DNA from 3 places in the Clostridium sp. AWRP genome. Region 2 is predicted to be linked to each of the others. Evidence: riboswitches for the same ligand, from Rfam matches in the RefSeq annotation. Region 2 holds a riboswitch; each other region holds the start of a gene.

Region 1 (11,008 bases), 2.1 Mb from region 2:
ATTATATAAAAGCTGAACTTTACAAAGGTTTAAATAGACTTTCTTATAAAGTTACTCTATTAGTCCTAGTTTTACTATCAGTGAGCGCAAATGCACTATTTACAGGTCCTAAAGTCACAGTTTTTGAATCTCTGGATATGGCTATGAGCTGCCTTCCTGCAGTAGTTTTTCTAGTTATGATGTATATTGATGTCACAGAAGAATTAAAGGATAAAACCTTAAGAAATGTAATGGTTTCAGGCTTATCAAGAGAAAAACTATATATTTCAAAAGTAATTATTCCTATAATTTTATCTTTTATAACCTGCTTATTAGTATTAATTTTTTTTGTAGGAAGCACCTTTTTATTTCTTAAACCCGGAAATTTAAGTCCTGCATTTTTAATAAACTTATCATTAAGGATTTTATGCGCCATACCACTTTATATAGCTGCAATTAGTTTTGGTGTATTCCTCAGCTTTATATTAAAAAATCAATATGCATATGCCTATACTTATGCAGCTATATTTGCTTTAATGGGCAATTTTATAAAATTGCTTTGTGCACTTGTATCCAATAAATTTTATGGAATTTACAACATTTTAATTACTACTAACATAAATGCGCTAACTCCAATAAAAAATCCAAACTTAACTTTGCTGCAAATGCTCCCTTCTGCAGGACTGGGATTTGCATATACTATTATTTTTACTATAATAGGTATTATAATATTTAGAAAAATGGAAATCAAATAACTTGAAAGGGTGATATATATGTACTTGTTTATTATAATTTTATTAGGAATTTTGGCAGGTATAAGTATCACCCTGCTTTTTCTTACAAGAAGTGAAATCAAACATATAACTGTCAACTTGAAGAAAATAAACGACATAGATACAAACCAAAAAGTGACATTGTCCTTTCAAAACCGCAGTCTTCAAAATTTAGCCATAGAAATAAACAAAAATATAGATAAAAAACAGCAGACAGAAGTAAAGTACAAACATATGGATATGGAACTCAGGCAGGCTATAGCAAACATTTCCCATGACCTGCGTACTCCCCTTACCTCCATTATAGGATATATTCAACTTATAAAAAGTGATGACCTATCAAAAGATGAAAAAAATGAATATATGGACATCATACTAAATCGTGCAAAATCTTTAAAAATGCTTATATCAGGTTTTTTTGACCTATCAAGGCTTGAAGCTAATGAATATGCTTTTGAATTAGAGTCTATCTCACTTTCAAATATACTCTGCGAACTAATAGCATCTTTTTACAACGATTTTACAAATAAAGAAATTGAACCTTTAATTGAAATTGATGAAAGTGTATCTGAAATTATAGGAGATGAAAATGCAATAAGACGTGTATTTTCAAATCTCATTCAAAATGCTTTAAAACACGGTAATAAGTTTATTTCCGTATCTCTAAAAAAAGATGGAAATTACATTGTAACTACATTTGCGAATAATGCCGATAACTTAAAACCAGACGATATAGATCACCTATTTGAACGATTTTTTACAGGAGATCGTACGAGAACAGGTAAAAACACTGGATTAGGTCTTGCCATAACAAAAGCTTTGGTTGAACAGATGGGACACAGCATTACTGCTAATTTAAAAGACAACAAACTAAGTATCATTATAAAGTGGAAAATTTCTTAATTTTATACAAATGCAAGGTCTGGTGACTATCCACCTTTATATATGTATGTACTATTTTCATTTTATAAGTTCCTATCAAAATTAAAATTGTGATATAATTTGCATATACAAATTTATGAAATAAACTAATAAAAGCCCTAAGGTGGTAAGAAAAATGACAATACAAGTATATTTAGTTTTTATCCTAACTTTTATTATTTATGTTATAGGAACATTAGCATATTCTACTAGAACTGTGGGAATAAAAACTGGTAGAATTGCAGTATCTTTTGCTGTATTTAATATTTTTGTACTTATACAAAGAACAGCTAATACTATTCAAGCTCCATTGTTAGCAAAAACTATTGAAAATGGCATAAATACAGGTCATTCTAGTAACTTACTGTATATTTTTAGATGGATAGTTTTTTCTATTACTTTAGCCACAATAGTTGGTGCAATTTTAATGCCAACTTTTATAAAAATATTTAGCAAATTGGTTATATCATTTAGTATTTATAGATCTTTACCTAAATTGATGATTCATGCATTTTCAAAATCAGGAATTGAGCAGTTTAAAAATAGTATTTCAATTCCCAAAAAAGAAAATTTATCTGAATTAAGGAACTTTAGAAAAACTCCTAAAAAGATAATTTTATTAAACATTATTGCATTTTCTATATCTAGTATAAGTATTTTATCATCATTATATGCTGGATGCTTAGATCCTAGTTTAAGAACCACTTGCAGCACTTTAGCATCTGTAATTAACAGTATTTCAACAATATTCATGTTTATATTTATTGATCCATATTTATCTATGATGACAGATGATGTGATAAGAGGAGAACGTACAGAATTGGAATTTAACCGCTGCATAATTTTTATTGTGGGTGGATTGATTATCGGAAGTATATTAGCACAATTAATATTAGTGCCTGCTTCACATCTGATAGTACTTATAGCAAGATTAATTTAGTTGATTTGAAAATTTGTTTTAATTTTTAAACTGTAAGGTTTAGTTTCTAACTTAAAAATCAACTTATACGCAGGCATATTTTTACAATAATGATGCTCTTTTAAATATTTTGTACATAAGCCTTAGGAAAAAATTCGTAAAAACTTAGAACTTTTGAATTGTCTGAGGTACGAGTTTTCAAAAGTTCTTAGCTTTTTTAGAATTTTTTACTTAGGCTTATTAAAATATTTAACGTGTTTGTGTTTGTAAAAATATTCGGAGCATAAATTTATTTTTTGTTTAGTAATCTACACTTTAGGCTTCAAACGTACTAAATGCCTCTAAGAATTTATCAATATTCCCTTCAGTATGCTTTACATTTAAAAATACAGCTTCAAATTGAGAAGGAGCAATATAAATGCCTTTGCTTATCATATGTTGAAAATACTTCGCAAAAAGAGCAGTATCACATTTTTTAGCATCTTCATAATTTCTAACTTCTGAATCTTTAGTAAAGAATATAGCAAACATTGCTCCGCACCTATTTACTACAACATTTATGTCCTTCTTTTTTGCTACATCTTTTATTCCCTGTTCCAATTTTGCACCTAATTTTTCAAGATGTTCATAGTAATCAGGATTGTCATGTAATTTCTTTAAAGTTGCAATTCCTGCAGCCATTACAAGAGGATTTCCGGACATCGTTCCTGCCTGATAAACAGGTCCCATTGGTGAAAGTTTCTCCATAATTTCTTTTCTACCGCCGTAGGCACCACAAGGAAGACCTCCTCCTATAATTTTTGCAAAAGTAGTTATATCTGGTTTTATTCCATAAATGCTCTGAGCACCTTTATAGGCCACTCTAAATCCACTCATTACTTCATCAAAAATAAGCAAGCTTCCATTTTTATCACAAATACTGCGAAGCCCCTTTAAGAAACTGGCATCTCCAGGAATTACCCCCATATTTCCTGCTACTGGTTCCACTATAATTGCTGCAATATCTTTGCCATGTTTCTCAAAAATTTTCTCCACACTAGAAAGATCATTATATTTAGCTATTAGAGTATTTTTTACACTGTCTTCAGGAACTCCAGCACTTCCCGGAATTCCTTCTGTCATGACTCCAGAACCTGCTTCTACTAAAAAATCATCAAAATGGCCGTGATAACAGCCTGCAAATTTTATTATCTTATTTTTTCCAGTACATCCCCTAGCAAGCTTTACTGCACTCATAGTTGCTTCTGTTCCTGAATTTACCATTCTAAGCATTTCTACATTATCCAAAGTAGTACATACATATTTTGCGAGCTCCAATTCAAGCTCTGTAGTAGCACCAAAAGATATAGCATTTTCACTCGTGTCCTTTATAGCCTTTACCACATCATCATCACAGTGTCCCAAAATCATAGGGCCCCAGGAACATACAAAATCTATGTATTTATTATCATCTTCATCATAGATATAAGCTCCTTTTCCCCTCTTTATAACAGGTGGATTCAATGGCACATCTTTAAATGCTCTAACAGGACTATTTACTCCTCCTGGCATGTATAATTTAGATTCATTAAATATATCATCATTTCTCATTAAGTTTTACATCTCCATTTCTTCATCATTAACAGAATATTTTATTTATAAGCTTTAAATATTCATCTTCTTTTCCTTGAAGTTTTGCTTCTTTTAATACATCTATAGCCCTGTTTATATAAACTTTGGCTGTACTCTGTATCATAGTTTGTACGAGTACTTCATTATCCTTTGTATACCTTTTATTTTTAAAAGTCTCTATTCTCTTTTCACATATTTCACTTCCGAAATTTTTCATCTTCTGTATTTCCGGTGAAAGCTCATCTAAGGACTGCCATTTTATGAATTCATCTATATATTCCTTGATGATATACCTGTACTTTTCCATCTTTTCTTTTCGCATAATCTTATTATTTTCATCAATGCTACTTATATTATCTATGTCATATACTTTTACATCCGGAAGAGTTAATACATCTGCATCTACATCTTTAGGTACTGCAAGATCAAATATGAGAAATTTCTTTTTAGGAAGTTCTTCTTTGTAGACTACAGCATGAGGTGCAGAAGTACAGCTTATAATACAATCCACATTGCTATAATAAGCTTTTCTTTCTTTAAAAGTTATAAACTTAATCCAATTACAATTTTCATATAAGTCTTTAACTTTATTCAAATCACGCACTACGATATATACAATTTCAGTATTCAAACCAGCTAAATATTTGAGTACAAGCTTTCCTATTTCTCCAAACCCAATTACCATATACCTTTTTACTTTGCTCTTTTCTGCCTCTTTAACAGCTATTGATGGTACAGATACAGGTATTTTATACATTTCACAGTCATTCTTAAACTTCTTACCACAAGTTATTGCATTCTGAAATAGCCTCTGAAGCTGTCCTTTTATAGTCTTAGCTTTTAATGCCATATTATATGCAGTCTTAATTTGTCCTAAAATTTGATCTTCTCCCAAAATTTTAGAATGGAAACCACAACTTACTTCCATTAAATGCTTAATAGCATCTTTATTCTTTGCATAGAAGGTATATGTAGTAAGTTCTATACTCCAACCTAAAGCATTAAATACAGCATTTATTATTTCTTCCCCTTGTGTATTAGAATCCACATATATTTCTGTTCTGTTACAAGTACTCAAAATTAAAACGTTTCCCGTAATTTTATAAACATTCTTTAACTTATTTTCTAATTTTGACGATACAATAGAGAACCTTTGCCTTATTTCAATATCACATTCACTTTTTACCCCTATAAGTTGTATCATTTTATCAACTCCAATATTACAACTATATTATTATAATTAAAATATAACTTTACTATATACCTAAAAAACCTTTTAACTAAGTGTTAAAAGGTATTCACACATAAAACATAAGTAATAAATGCTTTATTTATTACAATGCCCCCTATCACTTGTAGAGTTAATGGCCTATTATATAGGCAGGTCTTCTGACTTAAGCTTCATCATCTAAGTACGCCTTCCCTATTTACAAGTGGCTTGTCCTACTTAAATTCACCTAATACAGCTACAAGATAGTTCAGGATTTTTACCTGATTCCCTTTTAATTAAATATAATTAAACCTATACTATTATTTATTAAATTTTATTTTACAACATTAATTTTCATTTTAATTATAACATTATCATAAAAAGAATCAACTTATACACAATCATATTTTTAAGTTAAGAATTGATAATTAAGAATGAATAGTAAAGGTGAATTTTTCTCCTCTACGCTGCGAAAAATTTTAAATTTGAAACTTATTGAATCTTTGGATAAGTGATGCTATGTTTCATATTTTCTGAAGTACTAACGGAAGAAAATCATCCATAACTATTAATTCTTAACTCTTAATTTTTAATTATTAAAAATATCCGGAGTATAAGTTTATTTTTTTGTTTAGAAACTCTACCTCTATTTTACAGTGCCTTTTAAATCATACAGTGTTTCATTGTCCATGCGGCCCATTCCTTGAAAATGTAAGTTGCTGTTTCTTGTTGAGTTACTATCTATTTCACTATTAGCAGTATTATTAGTAGAACTTTCACTTTTTTGAGCTTGAGAATTAGTAGTATCTTTCCATTCAGTAGTTGAAACAGCTTTGCCATTTTTCTGAATCCAATTCATTATATCCTGAGAATCTCTTCCTCCCATACCTCCTGTAAGTACATATCTCACCTCACCTTTTTTAACCATTTGTTTAAATTGATCAAGAGAAAGTATCTTGTCAGATCCTGAGAAACCTCCAAGAGCCATTACGCTTTTGCCGCTTTCAATTATTATATCTTCAGCAGAAGCAGAACTTGAAACTACAAGAGCATATTTTTCATTTGAAGTATGACTTTCAAGGAATTTTATAAGCTTTGAATTCCTACTGCTATTCTGTCCATCCATCATCATGAAATTGTTCGATTTTCCATTTGATAAAAGCTCCAATCCTGCAGCAGGCAAAGAACTCAAGCTGTGAGTTATAGCAGCAGCAGAGCCGATAGCAGGTGTTACTAAAATTCCTACAAGTGCAAGTGCTCCAAATATTTTAGCAAACCCTTCATTATTACCTTGTTCCAAATTTCCTTTCTTGACTAATCTGTATATTATAAGCAGTGCAGAAGATGCAAAACACAATATGATAGCTGCTATAATTATAGATTTTATAATAGTGGATATAGTAGTAAAATAAGATAACATCAAAAGATGTACCAATCCTTCTACAATAAATGCTACAGGCATTATCCATGATTTTATACTGCCTTCCTTATATAGCTTCCACATTGAAGTAAGTCCTATTCCACATAAAGCTGCAATTGGAGGGGCCATCATACTTAAATAATATGGATGAAACAATCCTTTAGTACAGCTGAAATATATGAATTCAGGTATCAGCCATAATGCCCATAATGTTACCCCTAATTTTTTCTTATTATCAAATGGAAATTTAAGCTTTTCTACTATTACAGCTGCAGCAAGTCCAAATATAGCTAAAGGTAAAAACCAAACTATCTGGTCTGACAAAACATTTTTAGAAAATAATCTAGTAACACCTGCTGTTGTCTGTCCTCCAAAGCTTCCTGAAAGTCCATTTGATCCGCCAGGTCCACCACCTTGATTTTGGGAATTGCCTTGTGTATTCTGACCTCCCGGACCTCCTTGTGGACCTTTGGAAGAATTTTCCGAATTTTGTAGAGGTATCATTGCACCAGGAACATTACTGTTTCCACTTTGTGAATTTGCTTGATTTTTGCTGAAACCACTTCTAAATTCTTTAGATTGAGGATTTCTTCCCTTTCCTGATGCTCCTCTACCCATACCACCATTAGTACTGCTAAGTCTCTCCAGTCCATTATGTCCAAATATAAGTTCAGTAACAGTGTTATTTGTGCTGCTTCCTACAAAAGGTCTGTTTTGTGATGGAATCAAGTCAACTGCTATTGCCCATGATAAAGATATTACTCCAAGAATAAGTGTACTTATAATCAAGTGTTTTATTCTTTGTTTTACAGGTACAGCTGAAGAAATCAAATAAGTTATATATAGAGCAGGAGCTATCATATACGCCTGAAGCATTTTTATATTAAACCCTAATCCTACAAGAACCAAACTTATTATTAGATATTTAAGCTTGCCTTTTTCAGCAGCTTTGGATAAAAATAGGCAGGCAAAAAGTAATGTCACAATTAATAGATTGTCTATAGTATTATTCCTGCTGGTTGATACAAAAACTGGTGTTATTGCAAGACATAGAGCTGATATAAGTCCTGCTATCTCCCCAAAAGATCTTTTTACTATATAATATAAGATTCCAACTGAAATTACTCCGGCAAGAGCCTCGGGAAATAATATACTCCATCCGCTAAATCCAAATATTTTCGCTGATATAGTTTGTATCCAGAAACCTAAAGGCGGCTTGTCAATAGATACAAATCCAGCGGGGTCAAATGATACGAAAAAGAAATTTTTAAAATTCATAAGCATACTCTTTACACCTGCAGCATAATATCCATTTCCGTATCCTTCTATAGTTAAATTCGCAAAATTTAATATTGCAGATATGGCCAGAATTATACATAGTGCAAATCTTTCTTTTGTAAATTTTAATCTTTTCATAAGTTTTCCTCCCTAATTAAATACCCATATTTTATATAATAAAAAATTTATTACCTGAGCTATGAGTGTTACAACTATTTTTGATAAATAGACGTTTAAATTAAAATCATTTATTAAGAGTCTCATAAACACGAGTGTTGCAATAAGTGAAATGAGATTTACTATTGCAAATTGAGATAACTCTCGAATCACCTTTTTTCCAGAACTTTTGTATTCAAAAGTCCACTTTTTGTTGAATATGAAGCTATTTACAACTCCAAAACTATATCCTATAACCTGGCTTATTGTATAATGCAATCCAAATACACTTTGGCAAATAGTAAATACAGCAAAATCTATTATTGTATTTATTACACCAGTGGCAGAAAAACGACTTAGTAGTTTTAGTTTACCATTGAAAATAAAATTCATAGTTTTAATTAATTGATCCACATTTATCTACTCCTTTCTATTAAGCATTTTAAAAGAAATATCCGCCACATCTTTGACTTGTTATTTTCTTTCAAATGCCTTATTTACTATATTTTCAATAACATAATTAGGTCTTCCCTTACTTTCGTCAAAAATTCTTCCGATGTACTGGCCTATTATACCCATGCAACTTAATATTATCCCAAACATTATCAAATCAATTGATATTATGAGCCCAAAATTTACTATACTTATTTTCTGTAATATACATTTTATAAACTCAACTATGATTGAAACAAATCCAATAAAAAGTGATAGTCCTCCCAAATATCCAGCAAGCATAAGCGGCTTATAAGAAAATGAAGTTATACCATCAAAGGCCAATTTCAACATTTTTTTAAGTGGATATTTACTATCCCCTGCAAACCTTTCATGCCTTACAAATTCTACAAAAGTCTGTTTGTATCCAACCCAACTTACAAGTCCCCTCACATATCTGTTTTTTTCCGGCAGCGAATTTAATGCATTGCATACTTTCCTATCTATAAGTCTAAAATCTCCAGTGTCTACAGGAATATCAATGCTAGTCATACTCTTTAATAATCTATAAAATGACCTTGCTGTGAATCTCTTGAAAAATGATTCTCCTTCCCTCTTAGCCCTTTTTCCGTAGACAACATCATAGCCTTCCTTCCACTTCTTAATCATATCTAAAATAACTTCTGGAGGATCTTGAAGATCTGCATCTATTACAACTACAGCCTGCCCTATGGAGTTTTCCATTCCTGCAGTTATAGCACATTGATGGCCAAAATTTCTCGAAAAATTGATAAGTCTTATGTTCTTATCCTCATTACATATCTTTTCTGTCTTTTCCCTGGTCTTATCGATACTTCCATCATTTATAAATATAATTTCATAACTCTCTAAAGTAGAGTCCATAACTTTTTTAAGTCTTCTATAACTTTCATCTATTACTAGTTCCTCATTATACAGTGGTACTACTATAGAATACATTAGATTTTCATTCATGCTATTCACCTCAATTTAAAGCATTTTCAAAGAAATAACTAGTCAGTACACTAGCCTATTTTCTTTCAAGTGCATAATATTAGAAACTTTATCGATCTAGCTTAGTTATTATTTTGAGGTTTCAACCTTAAAAGAAACTTAAAAGAATAATAATAAACGTAAATTAAATTTAAAATCAATAATTTATAGTATAATAATTAAATATAAGGAGGGAATTTTTATTATGAGATTACTTTTAGTTGAAGATGAAGTCATGCTTTCGGATGCTTTAGTCTATATCTTAAAGAAAAACAATTATGTTGTAGATGCAGCTTATGACGGAATTACCGGGGAAGAAATGGCAGAATCCGAAATATATGATTTGATAATACTTGACAGAATGCTTCCCGAAAAAAACGGACTTGATATTTTAAAATTCATAAGGGAAAAAGGTATTGAAACCCCAGTACTTATGCTTACAGCCATGGATTCCATCGAAAATAGAGTCGAAGGACTTGACAATGGAGCAGATGACTATCTTATAAAGCCATTTTCTAAAGAAGAGTTACTAGCTAGAATAAGGGCTCTCAGCAGAAGGCATACAGACTTTATCCAGCATGGAACTATTAAACTGTCCTCACTAATTTTCGATCCACTGAGGGGAGAAATTGAATGCAATGGTAAGAAAACTAAACTTACTACAAAAGAATCCCAACTTCTAGAACTTTTAGCCCGTAATAAAAATCAAGTTCTAACTAAAGATCAGATACTAGATAGAGTATGGGGCCTTGATTCCGACGTAGAAATGAATAACAATATTGAAGTTTACTTTTCCTATTTGAGAAAAAAGCTAAGAGAATTAAAATGTAATGTAGTCATTGAAACTATAAGAGGCATAGGCTACTGCTTAAAAGAGGTTTAAATTATGTTCCGTAAATTAAAAATACAACTTATTCTAATCAATTTAATACTTACAAGCTTAGTATTGATAACCATATTTTCAGGCATATATATACTTATGAGTACAAGTTTTGAACATTCTGCCTATATTCATATGGATAAAACGGCTGAAATGGAAAATATTCCTCCCTCCAGGCCTCATGACAAAAACATGACTTCTTCTGAAAGTTTTTTTATAAAAATAAATTTTAAAAACCAAATTGAAGAAATATCTCCTAATTCTCCATTGTCTGAAAAAAGCCATAAAGAACTACTAGAACAAATATTAAAGGAAACTAAACCAAAGGGTACTACAACATATGAAAATTACATTTTAAGGTACATTAAAGTTCCTAAAAGTTACGGATTTATTGTGGTTTTTCAGGATAAGTCCTTCG
Region 2 (11,008 bases):
CTTTATGATGATAGTGAGTATGATAGGGATAAATGTAGGAAGTGTTTTTGCAGATGAAAATAGTAATGATATAAATGTTAATGTAGCAGTAGTAGGAATGTATAATGAAAATCTTTTCAGTCCACAGCAAATTAAAGTAAAAGAAAATGCCACTGCTGAAGATGTATTGAAAGCTACAGGATTAGATGTAGAAGTTAAAGATACCGGAATGGTAGATAGCATAGCTGGACAGAAAAATGGTACTGATGATGGTAATTACGGATCTCAAAGTGGGTGGATGTATAAAGTTAATTATACAACGCCTCAAAATTATCCTAAAGTTCAAAGTGTAAAAGATGGAGATTATCTATTATTTTTTTATACTAAAAATTATGATGATTTATTGCCTAGCTATGATTCAACTCAAAATGATTTTGTAAATGTAACCCTAAAAAGTATACAAAAGTATAATAGCTTTAGTGAACAGATTATTGTATTGAATAATAACTCTATTAATACTGCAATCATGGAAGGTTTAAAAAAGCATGGACAAGATTTTGATAAATCCTCTTTAGCAGCAGGAGCTTTAATGTCAAAGGATGATACGCAGTTTTGGAGTTACATTTTAAATGGTGACAACAGTACTTATAATCAAAAGGATACACAACTAAAGGATGGAGATACAATAACAACATTTAAAGATGACGATCAGGGCATAAAAGAAGTAGAATCTATAGCTTTAGATAAAACGGAAGCTAACTTGATTGAGGGAAATACACTGAATCTCACAGCTGCTATAACACCAAAGGGTGCATTTAATACAAAAATAGATTGGTCAAGCAGTGATTCTACAGTAGCAACAGTGGATGGAAACGGAAAGGTAACAGCAGTAATAACGGCAGTATCCGAAGACAACAGAAATGTAGAGGCACAGTGCATAGTTACAGTAGCCAACACACCAAAACCAATACAGATAACTAACCTTACAGAGGATAGTTAATTTAAATTAGGTGAGGATGCAAAGGTATCTGTAAAGGCAGAAAATAATTCCGGTAAAGACCAAGATGCATCTCTATTAGTAGCACTATATGATGAGGGTGGTAAATTCATCAACTATGTATGCGGAAAGCAGACAATAAAAAATGGAAATTCATCTATTTTGACGGGTATTATGAAGCTTCCAAAAGAGGAAATATATAAATTGAAGGCATTTGTATGGGACAGCCTTGAAAATATGAATCCCCTTTCAGATATTATAGACATATCTGTTCAGTCAAATAAATAAAAAGTAAAAAAGCTTCTATAGGATTAATTAGTTATTCTGTAGAAGCTTTTTATTATATAGCCAGTACCTTTATCTGATACATTAAAAGAACGTACCTAGATTTAGTTTACACAAATCTAGGTACGTTCTCCTATTAGAGGTTAATGTCAATAAAAATTTTATGGAGCCTGTGATAAAAAGTCTGTAAATCAAATAAAAACATAAAGCTTTCTATGATAAAATAAAAATTATAGGAGGCTTTTTTTATGGCAAGGAAAAAAGATGTTTATAAGGTAAAACCAATGACAGATGGTAAGAGAAATATTATAACTTCTCTTATAAGTGAGTATGATATCAAATCTGCAGAGGACATTCAAGATGCACTGAAAGATCTACTGGGAGGAACTCTTCAGGAGATGCTGGAAGGTGAGATGGACAACCATCTTGGCTATGAAAAGTATGGACGCTCAGATGAAGCTAACTACAGGAATGGTAAGAAAAGCAAGAAAGTACGAAGTAAATATGGTGAAGTAGAGATTGATGTACCTCAAGATAGGAACAGTACATTTCAGCCGCAGGCTGTAGCAAAGCGCCAGAAGGACATATCAAGCATAGAAGACAAAATAATATCGATGTATGCAAAAGGTATGACTACAAGACAAATATCTGAAATTATTGAAGACATATATGGTTTTGAAGCAAGTGAAAGTATGATATCTAACATAACAGACCGCATATTACCAGAGATTGAACAGTGGCAGCAGCGTCCATTGTCTACAGTTTATCCAATTGTTTTCATAGATGCAGTACATTTTTCTGTTAGAGATAATGGTATAGTAAAAAAACTTGCGGCCTATATAATCATGGGAATAAATGATGCCGGAATAAAAGATGTGCTTTCCATAAATATAGGTGAGAACGAGAGCAGCAAATACTGGCTTGGTGTTTTAAATGAGCTTAAAAACAGAGGAGTTAAAGATATCCTCATACTTTGTGCAGATGGTCTTTCTGGCATAAAAGAATCTATAAATGCGTCCTTTCCGGACACAGAATACCAAAGATGCATCGTACATCAGATAAGAAATACACTTAAATATGTATCTTATAAACACAAGAAAGATTTTGCAAAGGATCTTAAGAGTATATATCAGGCTCCATCTGAGGAAACTGCTCATAAAAATCTGGAAATTGTAACTAAGAAGTGGAATGATAAATATCCAGGATCTATGCGAAGCTGGTTGAAAAATTGGGATGCTATAACCCCTATATTCAAATTTTCACCAGAAGTCAGAAAAGTAATATATACAACGAATGCCATAGAAAGCCTTAATAGCACATACCGCAGATTAAACAGTCAAAGAAGCGTATTTCCAAGTGATACTGCACTTCTAAAGGCACTTTATCTTGCAACATTTGAGGCAACTAAGAAATGGACGTCAGTCCTCAGAAACTGGGGTAAGGTTTATGGTGAACTATCCATAATGTATGATGGCAGACTTCCCGAATAAAATTTTTATAAAAATAACGCCTTTTTTCTTAGGCGTTATTGACATACTCATTTTTAAATTATATATTTGAAATTAAGACAGAAATAATTTTTTACATAGCTGTCTTTCTAAAATATCATAGAAAGCTAATTTACAGAAAAAATCTAACACTCTCATTTTAATGAGTAAAATAGAATTCCCATAGTATCACTTTTTTTTACAGCTTCAAGTTCAATTCTTATATTTTTAACAGCATTAACCATATTAATTAAACTAGCGTTTGTTTCTGTAATTCCGCTTGTCTTCAGGTTGCAATCTGGATTAATCCAAAGTTTATTAATATCTAATGTACTAAGTATTACTTTTATGAGAGTTTCTATCTCTTTTATGTCTGGTAGTTTAGGGGAATGCACATCATATATTCCAGGACCTATTTCAAATTTAAAATTACTTTTCTTTAATAAATTTAGTAATGAAAAATTAGATTTGGCGGTTTCTATAGAAATAACATCTGAATCCATAGATTCTAGTACTTTAAATATATCTTCAAATTCACTATAACACATGTGTGTATGAATAGAAGTTTTTGATTTTATCTTAGAATGTGTTAGCTTAAAAGCAGGAATTGCCCAATCTAAATATTTTTTATGCCAATCAATTTTTCTTAATGGCAGTTTTTCTTTCAGTGCAGCTTCATCAATTTGAATTATTTTTATTCCTTCTTGTTCTAAATCTAATACTTCATCTCTAATAGCAAGTCCTATTTGATAAGCTATTTGTTTTAATTCTAAATCTTCTCTTGGAAAGGAGCAATTTAAAATTGTTATAGGTCCAGTAAGCGTACCTTTAACTGGTTTATTGGTTTGTTTTTGAGCAAATTTAATCCAATTTGTTGTTATTGATTCAGTACGTTTTACATCTCCAAAAATTATAGGAGGTTTTACAGTTCTAGTGCCATAAGATTGTACCCAACCATTTTGAGTAAATAAAAAACCTTTAAGATGTTTTCCAAAATATTCAACCATATCATTTCTTTCATATTCACCATGTACTAATACATCTAAACCTGCCTCCTCTTGAAAATGAATTGTATCTTTAATTTTTTCTTTAATGCTGGTTTTATATTGATGCTTTGAAATGTTACCGTCTTCATAATTTTTCCTGAGTTTTTTTATTTCGTCAGTCTGAGGAAATGAGCCTATTGTTGTTGTTGGAAGAATGGGAAGTTTTAAATATTCTTTTTGAATTTTTCTACGTTTTTCAAAAGGATCTTTCCTTATGAAATCTTCTTTTTTTAAATTTTTCACTTTTTTTCTAACTTCTAAGTCATAGCATAATTGATGGTTTCTCTTTTTTTTCAAAATTTCTTGATTTTTTAAGTATTTGATGCTAATTTTATATTCATTACACTGAAGTAGTTCTTGCAAATCTGTAAGTTCACTTAATTTTTCCTCTGCAAATGAAAAATTTTCTATGTATTGAGTGAAACACGTAAATTTTTTTAACTTTGGTTTTCTTGTATTTAATTTTTCTTCTTTAACTGTATAAGGTACATGAAGAAGAGAACAAGAGGTGCTTATATAAATTCTATCTTTATCAATATGTTTACTTAGTTCTTCAATAATTTTGATGCTATTATTATAATCATTTTTCCATACATTCTTTCCGTTAATAATTCCAGCTATTAATAGTTTATTTTTGGGAAATCCATATTTTTTAATTAGGTCTATATTTTTCTCACCTTCAACTAAATCTAATCCTATTGCATTAAATTTCATATCACTAAAGTATTTATAAATATCTCTTACATCGCCAAAATAAGTTTGAAGTAATATTTGAAATTTATATTTTCTATTTATAATTTTGTCATAAGCAGTTCTAAATAAAAATATATCTTCTTGTGTTAAATCTGTTACTAAAATAGGCTCATCAATTTCAATATAACTTATATCCTGTCTTTCGAACTTATCTAATATAGCTGTGTATACATTTGTAAGCTCATCCAGGCATTCTTTAAATGTTCTGTTTGTTTTTAAATATGAAAGCTTGAGAAATGTAAAAATTCCTATTATAACTGGCTTTGTATCAATTTCCTCATCTTTAGCTTCCTTATATAAATCAAAAGGTTTAGTATCATTTAGGCAAAAATAAGTATAATTATCTATTTCAGGTACTATATAATGATAATTAGTATTAAACCATTTTTTCATAGGCAAAGCTTTTACATCCAGGTTATCATTTTGATAACCTCTTGCCATTGCAAAATATGTGTCTAATTTAGAAAGTTTGAGCTCTTTATAACGTTTTGGTATGATATTTAACAGAAATGCCATATCTAACATATTATCGTAATATGAAAAGTCATTAGATGGAATAATATCTATTCCCACTTCTTTTTGGGTTGTCCAGTATTCTTTCCTTAGTTGTTTTGCAGTGAACTTTAGCATATTTGAATCTATCTTTTTTTTTAAGTAAGATTCTACTGCAAACTTTAGTTCTCTGTGCACTCCAAGTCTTGGGTAACCTACAATTGTTGATTTTATCATTTTTATTCCTCCTTAATCTTCACTCCCAAAGATTTGATTATTTTAAATATAAGGCAGGTTTCCTGACTTATCTTCATCCTACAGATCTCCCTTCCCGCTTAATGTAGTGGCTATTGAGATTTTCGTCTGAAATACAGTAGTGGGTGCTGATCAAGATTCCAACTTGATTCCCTTTTAACTTCCTTTTAAAGAAGCACCTTATATTTCAAAAAGCTATTAGATACAATTGATCTTTCAAGCTTGTTTAAGAATTATTATATTATTAAATAATAATTATAGTATTATATGGCGATAAATGTCAATGATCAATTATATTATTGACATTAAACTGTAATAGGTATAAATTATAATTAAGTTCTATAAAGACAAATATAGGTTTAATCTAATTTGATTAATTAAAAGGGAATCAGGTGAAAATCCTGGACTATCCCGTAGCTGTAATAGAGGAGTTTTAGTATATTATGCCACTTAAATATTGGGAAGGCGTACTAAAATGGTGAATCTTGAGTCAGAAGACCTACCTATATTTTACACAAATATCTCTACGAGTGATAGGGGGAGTGTTATGATGATAGTTTTGTTAGATTTTCTATAACTAATCAAACATTTTTATAATATTTCCTTTTAACGCTTTTGTTAAAAGGAATTTTTTTTAAGGGAGGATTTTTTTATGAATCGTTATTTTTACCAGACGCAGTTTTCTGAATATAAACCAGGATTAATTTCTTATTTAAATAAAAGTAATAAAATAAAATTAGAAATTAATAATGTATATTTTTATAAGTATCTCAAAAAAGTAGTGGGATTTTATAAAGAACTTGAAAATTATTATAATACTTATTCATTAAAAGAAAAAGAAATTGTGGAACAAGATGGAATAAATATTCAAAATATTAATGAAGTTCTAAAACTTGATATATATTTATATAACATTATAATTATGTATCAAGACGATACTATATTTGAAGAAGATTTTGAATTTAGTGATAGCTTAAAGAAATGGATTCATTGTATTGATGAAAATACTTTACTTGCATACTTTAACAGCGGTTATGACGGAGATACTTTAAATGACAAAAAGATATTCTGTGATTTTTTACCTCAAGAATTTAAATTTGACAATTTGGAAAAACGAGTTAATATAATTTAAAAATAAATATGTAGTTATCTTTACAGCTTAAATAAGCATATAGATATTTTTGTTAATAAAAAATTATATGAGCAAAATAGAATTTCTTATAGAAGATTATGTTGACTTTTAAAAAATTATGTACTAATCTTAACATAAAGATAATAAAAATTTAATATTTAGCATTAGGTGCTGTCAAATGGGATAGTTAAAAGGAAAAGTGTAAAAAGCACTGCAGCCCACCGTTACTGTATGGAGAATGAAACCCTAATTATGTCACTGGATTTTTATATCTGGGAAGACAGGGGAGTAAGATGAATCTGAGCCAGGAAGCCTGCCTGATATTATGTTAATTCTTTCGGAGGGGAAGATGTTACTATATTTAAGCTTGTTTATGATTAAAAGTAAACGGTTATATTGACATGAGAGAACTCTAGTGGTTCTTTTTTAGTTTATTAGTCATATAGAATATTTATGTAATAAAAGGGACTTTCGAAGGAAGGTCTCTTTTATTATGGTACGCCTAGCATGGACGCAATCTTAAGGGTGAAAGTCCCTAGCGTGGAATGCATAGTTTAAGACAAGGGGGTCCATGGTGACGTGGAATCTGGAGGAAGTGGGCGGCAAAATACATAAATCAAAAGAGGTGAGAAAATGAACAGATTTAAAGATTTAACAGGAAAGAAATTTGGACGTTTAACAGTTATGTCTGTTGCAAATAAAAAATATAAAGATAGGGGTGTTATTTGGAACTGCTTATGTGACTGTGGAAACAAAGTAAAAGTTAGAGAAAGACATTTAATAGATGGCGGAACTAGAAGTTGTGGATGTTTGATGATAGAACATACTAAAATTATTCAGGTTAAAGCAACTAATGTAGATAGGTTTAAAGGAACAAAAATAGGCCAATTAACACGTAAAATTTCTTCTAGTAATTCTAGTGGTTACAAAGGTATTAATTGGGATAAAAAAAGAAGTAAATGGAGAGTACGTTTAACTCTTGCAGGAAAAGAAAAACATTTAGGATATTTTGATAAATTGGAAGACGCAATAGAATGTAGAAAAAAAGGTGAGGAAAAATATTTTAAGCCTATAATTGAGGAATACAAAAAGTCTTCGAAAATTTTAAGCGTATCTTTTTAAGGAGATGGTATACAAGCAAGAACTTAAAAATTAATAATATTAAGATTAGTTTATATTACATAATCTTAGAATTTAGAAAGGAGAATGAAATGAAAAAGATATGGAAAAAGGCAAGTTTTGTTATGATGCTTATATTTACATTAATGACATTTGCACCATACACGGTTATGGCAGATACCGTACCAACAACATCAACGCCCTCTTTAACTCAAGATAAAGATGGAAATTATACGGTAAGTTCAGTAAAAGACTTAAACAAACTCAGGGGGGATATTGATAAGGGAATAGACTATTCGGGTAAAAATGTTCTGTTAACTCAGGATATTGATGTAGGTAAATCTGAATTACCTTTGAAATCTTTTACAACACAAAATACGTTTAATGGTACTTTTAATGGAAAATTTCATACTATAAGTAACTATAATGATCCCAAATCTGGTTTATTCAATATTATTAATAAAGATGGTATTGTGGAGAATGCTAGGATTGATGCTAACGTAGTTATTGAAGGTGATAAAATTGAAAATTATGGACTAATTGCTAATGAAGCAAGTGGAACAATTATTCGCTGTTTTTCAACAGGAACAATTACAAATAAGGTTAAAGTTTTTTTTGAAGCAGGAATAGTTGCTAGGGATACAATTGGACAAACAAGTAGTATTGCAGCTGGGTACTTAAAAGATTGTTACAGTAATGTAATTATTGATAATCAATCATCAGAGGAAATGGTGAGATATGCAGGAATTTGTTCAATGGGTGGTGAACAATTAGATCACTGCTATTTTTATGGTAAATTTACAGGAAATTATACTGGTGAACATAGCGATAAATGCCAACCAATCCTATGTTCAACCTATTATGATAGTAAAACTGGAGTTACCACAAGTGCAGAAAATTGTGCATATGATAAAGATGTATTAGGTTATACCCCATCTTCTTCTGATAATGGTAACCCCAAAGGTTATACAACTGCAGAAATGAAAAATAAAGATACATATACAGCTCTAGACTTTGATTTTGATAAAACCTGGAAAATAGATTCTTCAAATAATGGATATCCATATTTAAATTCAGAAAACACACAAAAAACAGCAGCAAAAGTGACTGTAGATGTGCAGGTAACGGCTGATGATAAAACTTATATTGTTCCTACTTCCCCAATTATTTATAATACAGATGATAGTCTTAAGACAACGGCAACTTTTAAAATAGTTCCAAGATCTGATGAAGATAAAGAGCTAATAAGCAAATATAATGTTAGCGCAACCTATAGTGGAGATGTATTTTTAAATGCACCAACTATTGGAGACGTGCCTATAGATATTGATACCAGTAAGGTTAAGATAAATTATAATTCAAATGAGGATTATCAGTTTGTACTTGGTAAAGTTCTGTCGTCAACTGCTAAACTCCTTGATAATGGTGCAGCAGGACCTACACAAGATGAACAAAAGCAGCAGATTGAAGATGCAAAAAAGGCAGAAGATATTCTTTATACCAAATTAGGCACCAAACTAGGTATTACAGGAGATGTACCTAAATTTAGCTGGGGTGGAGACAAATCTGCAGCTCCAGGAAAAGAAGGAACTGTTACTTTTTCAGATGAGGACTGGGGAATATTTTCATCGGCACGTTCTGGCTATACGGGAATAAGAGCAGGATATTATGATGACTGGTTTAAGAGTATACAGACAGGCTTGCAGAAAATGAAAGATGCAGGGGTAACTGCTCGGGATGTAAAGATGACGGAATGGGAGAAGTTAGTTCTGGCAATTACTGCTATAGGCTATGATCCAAGAGATATAAAAGCTTATGATTTAATAGACATAATTTCAAATAAGGAGTATGTGAAAGCATCAAATCAATATTTTACGCCGCAGTATGCAATTTATGCATTAACTTCTCGTAATTATATTGATCTTATTCCTAATGATGGAAAGCACATTACTAAAGATGATTTAGATGGATATATACATGAATGGGCCAAGGGTGCACTTGGGTCAAAAGGTGCTGATGGGTCAGCAGTAATAGGAAATACTACTCCTGATATGTGGACTATGAAATTACAACCAATTGCAGCTTATTATAATCCAGATGCAAAACCAGGAGACAAGTACTATGACGTAAAGCAGGCTATGGATCATGTATTTGCACAGTTTTCAAATGCCCAGACTTATAAGGGATCTTTCTGGGGCGGCAGTGTAGATCTTGATGGCAAAATTGATTTAAATAATGCCTGGACCAATGCCCAGGTGTATATGACACTTGGAATGGCACATGCCAATATTTTTGACAAGATGTATATAAAAGACGGCAAGACTATTTTGGATGGTGTACTTGAGAAGTTTGATGTGAAAAATGGTACTACTGATTTTGATAATTCATCTTATGAATCTGCACAAATATGTAGGGGATTGGATTCGCTTGTACGTGCAGCTGAAGGCAGAGTCTCAATTTTTGATTGTACAGATGTCAAAGATTCTACAGTCCCTGTAAACAATGCAATAGCAGCACTGCCGGATGTATATAAAATTACTTCAGCTGATAAGGAAAAGGTTGATGCCGCAAGAGATGCATATGATAAATTAAGTGATGTTAAAAAAGCTTCAATAAAGCAGGAAACGATGGATAAATTGACTGACGCAGAGAAAAAGCTGTCACAATCACAGCCAGTAAAAGTAACAGGAATAGGTCTTGATAAAACGAGTGCATATCTAATGAAAGGAGATACACTGCAGCTTACAGTGGCTATAACGCCTAAATATGCAACTAATACAAAAATAGATTGGTCAAGCAGTGATCCTACAGTGGCATCAGTGGATGAAAATGGAAAGGTAACAGCATTAAAAAAAGGAACAGCCGTAATAACAGCCGTATCTGAAGACAACAGGGATGCAAAAGCACAGTGCACAATAACAATAAAAGAAAATGTAAGTGTGACGGGAATAATTCTCGACAAAACAAGTGTTAAGTTGATACCAAAAGCTGCATTGCAGCTTATGCCAACCATAACACCAAACGATGCAACTAACCCAAAGGTGGATTGGTCAAGTAGTGATCCTACAGTAGCAGCGGTAGATAAAAGTGGAAAAGTAACGGCAATAAAAGTAGGAACCGCAACTATAACTGCAAATACTGAAGATGGAAATAAAACGGCATCTTGTGCTGTAACAGTTGTTGATGGTCAGGGAGCTATTGTTATTAATAATGTAAAGTTGAAAAACAAACTTGCCCTAGCAGCAGGAAAAGACAGTGACTATGAGGGATATTTCACACCGGATGATCTAGCATCTATAAAAGGAACTATTGACCTTTCAAATTTAGATATTACCGATAGTGATATGGATGTAATGAAATATCTTAAAGGAGTATCAGCTATAAACCTGTCGGATAACAAAGATTTAACAAACCTTAGTTTTAAAAAACTTAAATTTGACTGGACAATACCAAAGGGTTTGGA
Region 3 (11,008 bases), 1.9 Mb from region 2:
ATACTGTTATTGTAGAAGCAAATAAAGATGTTGAAAAATTAGCTAAAAAACATAATTATAAATTTATTAATGTAAATGATGGATTAATGGATGAAGAAGGAAACTTGAAAGAAGAATTTTCAATAGAAGGTATACATATGTGGCCAAATGCGTATTCAGTTATTCTTGAAAATATGAAGAAATATTTATAGCAAGCACTATGTGTATATTTTCAACTTAGAAGATTTAATATGGAGGAGTGAGATTATGGGAATCTTTAAATTTTTCAGGAATGGTAATAGTGAGCCTAGAAATACTTATGAGAAGGCAACTTATGAAAGAGGACCTTTTATGATAACATGTCCTTTTTGCTTTAAAAAATTTAAATCAGATCATGTGGTATTTAGGGCTTCTCACTCGGAAAAGGGAGATCCTGAATATGAAAAGGTAGAGGATGAGCTTCTTAATAGATACTATAAAAAGATAGGAAAAGGAACTTTAGGACCAATGAATCCCGTTGTTAAGGGTCAAGCACTTCCTGAAAGAAATAAGACGAGAGTGGACAAAGTACTAGTTGAAATTAAGGATAAATACGATGCAAGTACAGATGAAAGATTATGTCCTTACTGTCACAATGATTTGCCTATAACTTCAGGAAGAGGACCTTCTAAAATTATATCCGTTATAGGTGCTTCCCAAGTAGGAAAATCTGTATATATGACAACTCTTCTTTATGTGCTTGAAAAGTATACTTGTGAAAGAATAGGTGCCTCTCTCATTGCAGGAAACTCCGGGTACAATGATGAGATAAGAGAAAATCAAGAGCGAATTTTTGAGAAAAATTTAATGCTCGATCCTACTCCAAAACAACATATAGAACCTTTAATAGAAAATTTAAAGTTTAAAGAAGATAAAATTCCACCGTTGACTCTGATTTTTTACGATATACCAGGTGAGGGTATGACAGATAAGACCTATATGGAAAATCATGCAGAACATATAAAAAATTCAGATGGAATAATATTTCTTGTAGATCCACTTCAAATGAGGACTTTGAGGAAAAAGTTAAGTATTGTAAATAGGGAAAAAGGTGACTTTACGGAAAAGTATCAGGAACCGAAGGATATAATAGTGTATTTGTTTGAAAACTTTATATCCAAGGAATCTAAAGAAAAAACGCATATACCTACGGCAGTAGTGGTTACTAAAAGTGATATGCTTGAGAATTTAAAGGATGAAGAATATATAGGAGAAAACAGTAATATATTTAAAAATTACAATCATGAAGGATTTTTTAATTTAAATGAATTTGAAAATATCGATGGTGAAGTTAGAAAGTTTTTATTAAAAGCTGATGCTCCATTTAAAGGTGCTGTGGATGCTTGCTTTAAAACTGCAGGTTATTTTGCAGTATCTTCCCTGGGTTCTAATTCCAATCATCTTGAAATAGATAGAAGCAGCAGTATAAATCCTATTAGAGTGGATGAGCCTTTTTTGTGGCTGCTTTATAAAATGAATTATCTGGATGGGGGAAGGAAATAGATATGATAGAGCAGCAGTATTATACTAGGGAAAAAAGAGGAATATTCAGCAGTACTCCAGGTTATGATACTATTGCAAAAAGCAGTGGACTTGAAGATGAATTCATAAAAGATACTATTCACAGTTTATGCTTTTATGCTGCTCCTGCATTTTTAGCCGGAGAAAAAAATTTAAGTAAATATCCTAAGGCACTTTTTTATGCAAATACTGGATATGGTGAAATTATAATAGGACAGTCAGTTTTTGCAGGGAAGGACTATACATTAAAAAGGAATAGGTATTTTACTCACTGCTGCGTAATACCTGAGAGCGAAAGAAAGTTATACATAGAAAATCCTGAAAAAATAATATATGCTTCAGGGTTTGTAGAAAATTATGATATGGAGAAGGGAACTTCTATAGAAAGTTTGAGAGAAATAAAAATTGATAGAACTTATGATGTTTTTAACTCTATAGAAGACTTGTTTTTAGCTGCTTCCATAGATAAAAATACATTTATAAATATGGTAAAAGCTTGTTTTGATGCAGCTGCTTTTAATAAAAAGCTATATATTGTGGTTCCTTATAATAAAAATATGGATAAAGTTATAAAAGGAATACTAAAATACTTGTATAGGGCACTTCCTTTTGCAGTAAGGAGAAAAGTTGGCTTTACAACTTATGTGAAACAGCCTGAGATAAAGGAGTTTATAAATATTGAATTTCTCCTTGAAGGAAGCATAAAAAGGCTTACTCAAGATGTAAAAGCAGGATATGTTTTTGATATGGCAGATAATAATTTCTATCTTGAAGGAATTGATGAAAAACATCATGTTTTTATAGATTTTGTTATGGATAATATAGAAAATGAAAGAGCTTTAAATGAATTTTTTATTAACGCAGATAATGATTGTTCTAGAGAAAGATTTACGATTGATATGTATGATAATATTTTGTGCCCAGCTTCTCAAAATGAAGAAATTAAAGAAATCCCTATATGTATGAAAGAAAATGAACAAGTTGAACATAAACATAATCTAGTGTATTTTTTCAAGAAGTTATTTTTAAATAAAGATTAGAGGTGAAAGTAGATGGCTAAATGTAGAGAATGTGGTACGGAGATTAATGAAAATGATAAGTTTTGTGTATACTGCGGTGCAAAACAGGAAAAGGGACATGAAGGAGAAGAGGATAAAAATGATAATACAAAATATTATGGGAAAGAAAATAGTGACTATAAAAAAGAAAATAAAAAGCATGAAGATAGCTTAAAGCACAGCGATACTTTTGATTTTAGTTCATCTCATGAACAAAAGAGGACAGATAGAAAAGATAAAGAGGAATTTACCCGGGAGTTAGGTGATACTCCACTTAAGGATAAACGGCCGTTGAATTTTAAAATGATAGGTATAACTATCTTAACTATAATTGTATTTGTTGTTTCCTTTAAGATGATATCCTCACTTATAAGTAAAGGCCCCAGCAAAAATGTTTCAAATGTGGAATCCAAACAGAATGTTTCTTCCGATTCAAATAACAATTATGAAAATGGTTCAGATAACAATTCAGGAGAATATGTGATACCTTACAGTAATACAAGGGCACTTACTAGTATTGATCTCAAAGGTATGAGTAAAAAACAGATGGCACTTGCTAGAAATGAAATATTTGCAAGGCATGGTTACACATTTCCTACAGAACCATATAAGAGTTATTTTGCAAGTAAGTCCTGGTATAAGCCTAATCCTAAGTATACCAATGATGGCAAGGAACTTTCTGCACTTGAGAGGCATAATGTAAAAGTCATATTAACAGCAGAAGGTCGTGGAAAATATGTATCACCTGGATATGATGCAGATTATTATAAGAAATAGGCTAGCATACTGATTGGCTATTTCTCTAAAAATGATCGGGGTATAAAAAGTAGAATTTGATATAAAATAGGAGAAATGATATACTTATTCTATAATTTAATATTAAATTTTAGGTACTTGATTTTTAAGTTTAAAAGGGAAATAAGTGAAGAGCTTATGCGGTCCCGCCACTGTAATGAGGAGTATATTTATAAATTTGCCACTTGGGAACAGGGAAGGCGTAAATATGCAATGAATCAGAGCCAGGAGACCTGCCTAAAATTTACGGATGGCTTACGTGGATAGGCTTTAAAGTAAAATAATTTACTTAAAAACTGTTATCTATGGGTAATAGTTTTTTTAGTTTGTTAAATTAATTGGAGGGAGTAACTAATGTTTAAGAGTAACAAAAAATTTATTTTACTAATTATGATTACGATTACGGTGTTTTTGGCGGGATGTGGAGCATCTAATACAAGCAATTCTAATACAGACAGCAGCAGTAAAAGTGAATCTATTAAAAATACCACTTATCCTTTAAAATTAAAAGATTCAACTAATACGGAAATTACAATTCAAAGTGAGCCTAAGAAGGTGGTATCCTTATCTCCTAATGTTACAGAAACAATCTATGCATTAAACAAACAAAATGTTTTGGTAGGTAGAACTGATTTTTGCACGTACCCTACACAAGCTTCTAAAATACCATCTGTTGGTACTATAACTGACCCAAGTGTTGAAAAAATTGTTGAACTTAAACCTGATGTGGTAATAGCTTCTAATTTAACTAAACCGGACATTTTAAAAAAGCTGCAGCAGCTTAATATAAAGGTTTTAACTATTTCAAAAAATGAAAGCTTTGAAAATACTTATAATAATATAGAAAATATAGGAAAAATAGTGAACGCTAATAAAAAGGCATATAGTATAGTTTCAAATATGAAAGCAAAGGTTAAAATTGTACAAGAAAAGATAAAAGGAAAGGGTACCCCTACAGTATATTATGTGGTAAGTTATGGTACAAGTGGTGATTTTACTGCAGGAAAAGATACTTTTATAGGCAAGATGATTGAAATGGCAGGAGGCAAAAATGCTGCTTCTGATGTTACAGGTTGGAATTACAGTCTTGAAAAACTTGTTGAAAAAAATCCTGATATACTTATATGTTCCAATAAATTTAATAGTAAAAATGGAATTAAGGCTACAAAGGGTTATAAAGATTTGGATGCTGTAAAGAAAAATAAACTTTTCGAAATTGATGAAGATATTATAAGCAGACAGGGACCTAGACTTGCAGATGGGTTAGAAGCTCTGGCAAAGATAATTCATCCTGAAGCATTTTAAGTATATATAAGAGAGGAATGTGCTTATGAAATTTTCCCGGAAAAAGCATTTTAAGTTGTTTTTTTGCATTTGCATAGTAATATTATTTTTTTCGGCAGTAATATCAGCTATGCTTGGCTCTGCAGACATATCCTTCAAGGAAACACTATATGTGATACTAAGTAAAGTACCTATTGTGGGAAGTTTAGTTTCTACAATAGGAATATCACAAAATCACATTCTCATAATATTACAGATACGTTTACCAAGGATAATAACTTCAGCATTAGTTGGAATGGGATTATCAGTAGTAGGTGCATCCTTTCAGGCAATATTTAAAAATCCAATGGCAGATCCTTACGTACTTGGAGTATCTTCAGGGGCTGCTCTTGGAGCTGCAATTGGATTTATGCTGCAGCTAGATACTTTGCTTTTAGGGTCTACAGCTATTACTATGATGGCTTTTGTAGGGTCTATTGCAACTACTGTTTTGGTTTATAACATAGCCAGGGTAAAAAACAAGATACCACCAACTACACTGCTTCTGGCAGGTGTTTCTGTGAGTTTCCTTTTATCTTCAATAATATCTATAATAATGGTATTTAACAGGCAGCAGGTTGAAAAAATTGTTTTTTGGACAATGGGAAGTGTTTCTGCAGCAACTTATAATCAAATATTGATGTTGATACCTTTCATATTCCTGGGTATAATTATAATACTTTTATTTTCAAGAGATCTAAATATAATGCTTACAGGGGATGATACTGCTAAAAGTTTAGGCATAGAAGTTGAAAATGTAAAAAAAATAGTACTTGCTGTTTCTTCAATAATTGTTGCAGCCTGTGTGTCTATAAGTGGTGTAATAGGATTTGTAGGACTGATAATTCCCCATGCAGTGCGTATGGTATTTGGACCTGATCATAGGGTGCTCTTGCCTTTCTCATTGATAATTGGAGCTGTGTTTATGATTATTTGTGACACGGTGGCGAGAACTATAGCTGCTCCTTCTGAAATACCTGTGGGCGCTGTAACTGCTTTATTTGGGTCTCCATATTTTATTTATCTTTTAATAAAATCTAAAAAGAGAGTGATATAATGAATAATTCAAATTTGTGTGCAGTTGAAGTTAAAAATTTAAATTACAGTTTTGATGAAGTTGATATACTTCATGATATAAACATAGATTTTAAAAAAAATAAATTTTATTCGATTATAGGGCCTAATGGTTCCGGTAAAACTACTTTACTCAAAAATATTGCTAAAACTTTAAAGCCTTATAAGAGCACGGTTTTTATAAAAGATAAGGATATACTTGATTTGAAAAATAAGGCACTGGCAAGAAAACTTGCGGTAGTTCCCCAAAACAGTGATTTGGATATGGATTTTTCCGTACAAGATATAGTTTTAATGGGAAGAGCTCCTTATTTTTCGAAACTTCAAAGTGAATCAGAAAATGACTATGTTATTGCCAAACATGCTATGGAAATGACTAATACCTGGAAATTTCATGACAAATATATAAATCAGCTCAGTGGTGGAGAAAAGCAGAGAGTTTTAATAGCAAGGGCACTTACGCAAGATACGGATATTATACTGCTGGATGAACCCATATCTAATCTTGACATATACCATCAGATTGAAATTTTGGATAATGTTAAATCACTCAGCAAAAATATAACAGTTATAATGGTACTTCATGATTTAAATTTTGCAGCACAGTATAGTGATCATGTAATACTTGTAAATAGCGGAAGAGTTGTAATGCAGGGCACTCCCCTTGAAGTACTTACAGAGGAAAATATAAAAAAGGTGTATAAAATAAATGTATGCATGATAAAAAATCCAGTGACGGGGAAGCCCTATATAATACCAGTAGGCCAGGAAAGGGACTGACCCCAATACACAAAATGAAAATTTAAATGAGTAGTTCATAGATACCTAAAATTATAATACTGATGCCAGATACAAAAGGAGCATATTTTCCGAAAAATTTGGACAAACAGCTGCTTCCTATAACGCATCCTGAAACTAGTCCTGTTGTACTGAGAATGAAGGTAAATATAGTTGCAAGTAATATGTTGATACCGGTTATACTTGCGCCTATACCTACTCCAACATTATTTATTGTGAGGGCGAAGGCTAGAAATATAGATTCTTTAACATCTATATAGCCTGAATTGTCAACGTCTGCTATTTCTGGATTTTCCAAAAGATTTTTATAGGGTAAAATATTATTTTCAGCATTACACAGTTTTTTGTTTTCGTTACAGTGCTCTTTTATAACAGCGTCAATTATAAACCATATGCCCAATAATATCAAAAAACCGCTGCCAATAACATTGGCTATATTTTCAGACATAAACTTAATTAGAAATTTACCTAGAACCATAGATAGAAATGTTCCTGCAGTAGCAATTAGGGCTATTAGAATAGTGCTTAATGGACTAATTTTCATTTTTTTAATACCATAGGATATCCCTACAGTGAAACTGTCTATATTTGCGGATAAGGCAAATAAAAATGAAGGTAATAAGTGCATTATGTTCCTCCTATAGTATGGTTACTCCTATAGTATATTCATAATAAGATACAATGCTACCACTATTTACTTTTGCTTTGAATATGTATCTAATTATGTATTTATAAAGATAATATGTAACAAGTGGAATAATGTACATCGTCCACCTATTGTTGATTTTGAGGAGATAATATGGTAGTATACTGGTGTATTAAAAGTCAATAGAAATTTGCAAAAAATAGAAAATATTTTTTGCTTATGTGAAAGGAGAGAAAAAATTGATTAAAAATTTAAAGAATCTTTTAATGTTTGCATCAATTGTTGCAATGTATCAGCTAAATCCGTGTAATGTTGTATTAGCGAGTGATGTTTCTACTAATACAACCCAACCTCAAACTCAAGTAGTATCGAATCAAGACAATTCAAAAATCCAAACATTACAAGATACATCCCAAATTTTAGCATCACAAGGGGAATCTAAGTACATATCAGAAAGTAATTCTAGTTCTCCAGTAAGTGAAAGTAGTGGTAACCTTTTGCCAGCAAATGCGGATAATGTGGACAACGTCCCTGTGGATAAAAGCTGGATAATTCACTTTAACCAACCTATAGATTTGTCTTCAGCTAAAGAAAATGTAAAAATTATAAACAAAAAAACTAATGCAGAAGTGCCTATAAATATATCTTTAAGCAATTACGATAGTTATATGACTATATCTACAGTTTCAGCTTATGATCCTGAAAGTTATTATATATTAAAAGTAAGTAATAATTTAATGGGTAGATATAACAAGGTTTTAAAAACTGCTCTTGCCATGAATTTTAAAACTGGGGCAAAAATAGAGAATATAGATGATATCAGTGTGTCCATAAATCAAGGTGATAGTTATAAGCTGCCGGATGAGGTGACTGCAGTTATGTCTGATGGAGAAAAAAAGCAGGTAGTAGTTGAGTGGAATAAGAAAGTAAATACTTTAGCTTCACCGGGAAAGTATGTTTATGAAGGACAGGTAAAAGGGTACAGTAAAGAGGTTGATCTGTCTTTAACTATAAACCCTTCCACTAAAAATGTTGATAGTATAGCTTCTACTTCTATGTGGATATGGGAACTTCAAAATCAAGTGGATGCTTATGGAGGCATAGATAATTTAATAGCAAAATTAAAATCTATGGGTATAAACAATGTGTGTATTAAATACAATGAGGGTTCCAAACCTTCAGGTGGTGGCACCAATTTTAGAGATGATTTTTTAAAGTATGTTGGATATTTCAAAGAGGCAGGATTTAAAGTAGGAACATGGGGTTACAATCATTTTGATGATGTTCAAGGTGAGGGTAATTTAATAATAGATGCGTTAAATAACAGCGATTACTATGTTTTTGATGCAGAAAATGCTGTAGAAAATAAAACCGAGCAGACAGAGGAAATATGTGAGCTTATAAGAAGCCAGTGTCCTAACGCAATAATTGGGTATACATCTTTTCCAATAGCCAGTTATCACCAGGATATAGCTTATTCCGTTTTTAACAAATACTGTGACTTTTCAGCACCTCAGTGTTATTGGGGAGAAATGCAGTGGTCTGTAAATAGATGTTTGGATCAAATGGCTGCAGATTATAAAGCATATGGATTGGACAAGCCATTGTATCCTATAATACAAACTTACAGCATAAATTATGAAGATTATGCTGCATATAGTAAATATGGCTATAAAGCTACAGGTCTTTGGTCTCTGGATGATATAGGACAAACTTTTGTCCAATATATAAATGATATGGGAAGCAAGTTTAATAATTAATAATTCACAGTTCACAATGCACAATTTCGGTAGATTTTTCTTCGCTAATGCTATGAAAAATCTAAAAACTAAGTGGTATTAACGTTAAATTTTTAGATTTTCTGTGACAACAGAAAATCATCCTTAAATTGTGAATTGTGCATCATGCATTGTAAATTAATTACTTTAAAATAAAGCCAGAAAGTAAAATTATGCTTTCTGGTTTTATTTTGGCAAAAATATAGAAAATTGAAAAAATAAGAATTATAATATAATTAGGTTAATTAAAACTAAGAAGGTGAAAATATGCTTGTTACTTGTGACAAATTATTGAAGGAGTATGATAACAAAAAAGCAAAAAAGATAGCCAGGAGAGTTAAATTCATAGGAATATTTAACAAGGATGTCTATAATATAACAGCTCCATTTTTAAGTAATGGTAGAATAGTAATAGCTGGCAGAGTTGAATCAAAGAGAAGCAACGATTCCATGGTTCTTTTTTTTGAAAAGTATGAAGATGCATGGTGTCATATAATAGAATCACCTATTATGAACTTGGAAGATCCATTTTTCACAAAGATAGGTAATGAGATGGTAGTAGGTGGAGTTGAAGTTTTTAATGATATAAATGATCCTAATAATCTTATATGGAGAACTATGATATATAAAGGCAAGGACATTTTTCATCTTAAGCTTTTTTTTGTAGGACCTGAAGGAATGAAGGATCTACGCATAACTGAGTTAAAGGATGGTACCATAGGTGTATTAACTCGCCCTCAAGGAGCTAAAGGTGGAAGAGGAAAGATAGGATTTGCAAAGATTAAAAGATTAAACGATTTGAGTATGGGAGTTATTGAAGACGCCCCTATTTTAAATGACTTTTTTAATAATGATGAATGGGGAGGAATCAACAGCATATATCCTATTGATCAAAATAATATAGGGCTTTTAGGGCATATAGCAAAAGTAGACGAGAAGGGAATGAAGCACTATTACTCCATGACTTTTGTACTTGATATAAATTCTATGGCATATAAAGATGTACAGATAATTGCAAGCAGAAATGATTTTTTACCGGGACCTAGTAAAAATGAAACACTTTATGATGTAGTTTTTAGTGGAGGACTCACATTTAAAGGTGAGAAAGCTATTTTATATGCAGGAATAAGTGATATTGAAGCACAGACACTTGAAATAGATAATCCATTTTATGATTATATGAATAAAAATCCAGAATTATACTTCGATAATTTATAGGAGGGAAAATGGATATAAGAAGATATAAAAATAATCCAATTATAACCTGCAGCGATATAACTCCTTCCAGTAAAGACTTTCAGGTTATAGGGGTGCTTAATCCAGGAGCAGCAGAGTGTAATGGAGAAGTAGTTTTAGCTCTGAGAATAGCTGAAAGAGTTAAGCAGGAAACGGAAGATTATATGAGAATACCCCTTTTAGATGAAAATAATAAACTTAAATTGCTAACTATAAATAAAAAAGATGCAGACTATGATTTTAGTGATTCAAGAGTTATAAAAAAAGTAGACAGCAATGTTGATTTTGACTATCTTACTTCTATGTCACATATAAGAATTGCAAGAAGCTGCGATGGTGTAAATTTTAAAATAGACGATGTTCCTTTTATTTTCCCGGAAAATAAATATGAAAGCTTTGGAATTGAAGATCCAAGAATAACTAAAATAGACCATAATTATTATATGACTTATAGTGCAGTATCCAAGTATGGTATAGTAGTGGAGTTAGCTGTAACCAATGATTTTAAAAGTTATAAAAAATTAGGTAATATTTTTAATACTGAAAATAAAGACGCAGTGATTTTTCCTGAAAAAATAGGTGAAAAGTATTTTGCATTAAATAGGCCGGTATCAAAGAGTACCGGAAATCCTGTAATATGGATATCTGAATCGGATAACTTGATCAACTGGGGAAATCACAAAATATTGGCATGTACTAGAGAAAACTCTTGGGATTCTGCCAAAATAGGGGCAGGGGTACCTCCAATAAAAACAGATGAA

Evidence for each region. Region 2 has a riboswitch for cobalamin ahead of metE (5-methyltetrahydropteroyltriglutamate--homocysteine S-methyltransferase). Riboswitches for the same ligand answer to the same signal wherever they lie in the genome.
Region 1: linked by a shared signal. The riboswitch ahead of hemA (glutamyl-tRNA reductase) and the one ahead of metE (5-methyltetrahydropteroyltriglutamate--homocysteine S-methyltransferase) in region 2 are both predicted to bind cobalamin.
Region 3: linked by a shared signal. The riboswitch ahead of DMR38_RS02640 (ABC transporter substrate-binding protein) and the one ahead of metE (5-methyltetrahydropteroyltriglutamate--homocysteine S-methyltransferase) in region 2 are both predicted to bind cobalamin.

The regions. Positions count from the first base shown of each region.
Region 1 covers NZ_CP029758.2:405,194-416,201, reverse strand. Annotated here, with positions in the region: gene DMR38_RS01910 (ABC transporter permease subunit) at 1-734, shown strand, start outside; gene DMR38_RS01915 (ATP-binding cassette domain-containing protein) at 1-1, shown strand, start outside; gene DMR38_RS01905 (HAMP domain-containing sensor histidine kinase) at 753-1,655, shown strand; gene DMR38_RS01900 (lipid II flippase Amj family protein) at 1,810-2,613, shown strand; gene hemL (glutamate-1-semialdehyde 2,1-aminomutase) at 2,908-4,182, opposite strand; gene hemA (glutamyl-tRNA reductase) at 4,211-5,407, opposite strand; cobalamin riboswitch at 5,565-5,744, opposite strand; gene DMR38_RS01885 (glycosyltransferase family 39 protein) at 6,060-8,249, opposite strand; gene DMR38_RS01880 (GtrA family protein) at 8,262-8,660, opposite strand; gene DMR38_RS01875 (glycosyltransferase family 2 protein) at 8,742-9,692, opposite strand; gene DMR38_RS01870 (response regulator transcription factor) at 9,916-10,593, shown strand; gene DMR38_RS01865 (ATP-binding protein) at 10,597-11,008, shown strand, end outside.
Region 2 covers NZ_CP029758.2:2,524,591-2,535,598, reverse strand. Annotated here, with positions in the region: gene DMR38_RS22310 (Ig-like domain-containing protein) at 1-979, shown strand, start outside; gene DMR38_RS11630 (IS256 family transposase) at 1,546-2,751, shown strand; gene metE (5-methyltetrahydropteroyltriglutamate--homocysteine S-methyltransferase) at 2,904-5,276, opposite strand; cobalamin riboswitch at 5,311-5,492, opposite strand; cobalamin riboswitch at 5,633-5,816, shown strand; gene DMR38_RS11620 (hypothetical protein) at 5,947-6,426, shown strand; cobalamin riboswitch at 6,576-6,762, shown strand; gene DMR38_RS11615 (hypothetical protein) at 7,060-7,548, shown strand; gene DMR38_RS22305 (Ig-like domain-containing protein) at 7,638-11,008, shown strand, end outside.
Region 3 covers NZ_CP029758.2:578,987-589,994, forward strand. Annotated here, with positions in the region: gene DMR38_RS02620 (GDSL-type esterase/lipase family protein) at 1-191, shown strand, start outside; gene DMR38_RS02625 (GTPase domain-containing protein) at 247-1,521, shown strand; gene DMR38_RS02630 (hypothetical protein) at 1,524-2,579, shown strand; gene DMR38_RS02635 (YARHG domain-containing protein) at 2,592-3,374, shown strand; cobalamin riboswitch at 3,469-3,648, shown strand; gene DMR38_RS02640 (ABC transporter substrate-binding protein) at 3,747-4,697, shown strand; gene DMR38_RS02645 (iron ABC transporter permease) at 4,723-5,772, shown strand; gene DMR38_RS02650 (ABC transporter ATP-binding protein) at 5,772-6,569, shown strand; gene ytaF (sporulation membrane protein YtaF) at 6,592-7,215, opposite strand; gene DMR38_RS02660 (Ig-like domain-containing protein) at 7,473-8,993, shown strand; gene DMR38_RS02665 (DUF1861 family protein) at 9,303-10,229, shown strand; gene DMR38_RS02670 (glycoside hydrolase family 130 protein) at 10,238-11,008, shown strand, end outside.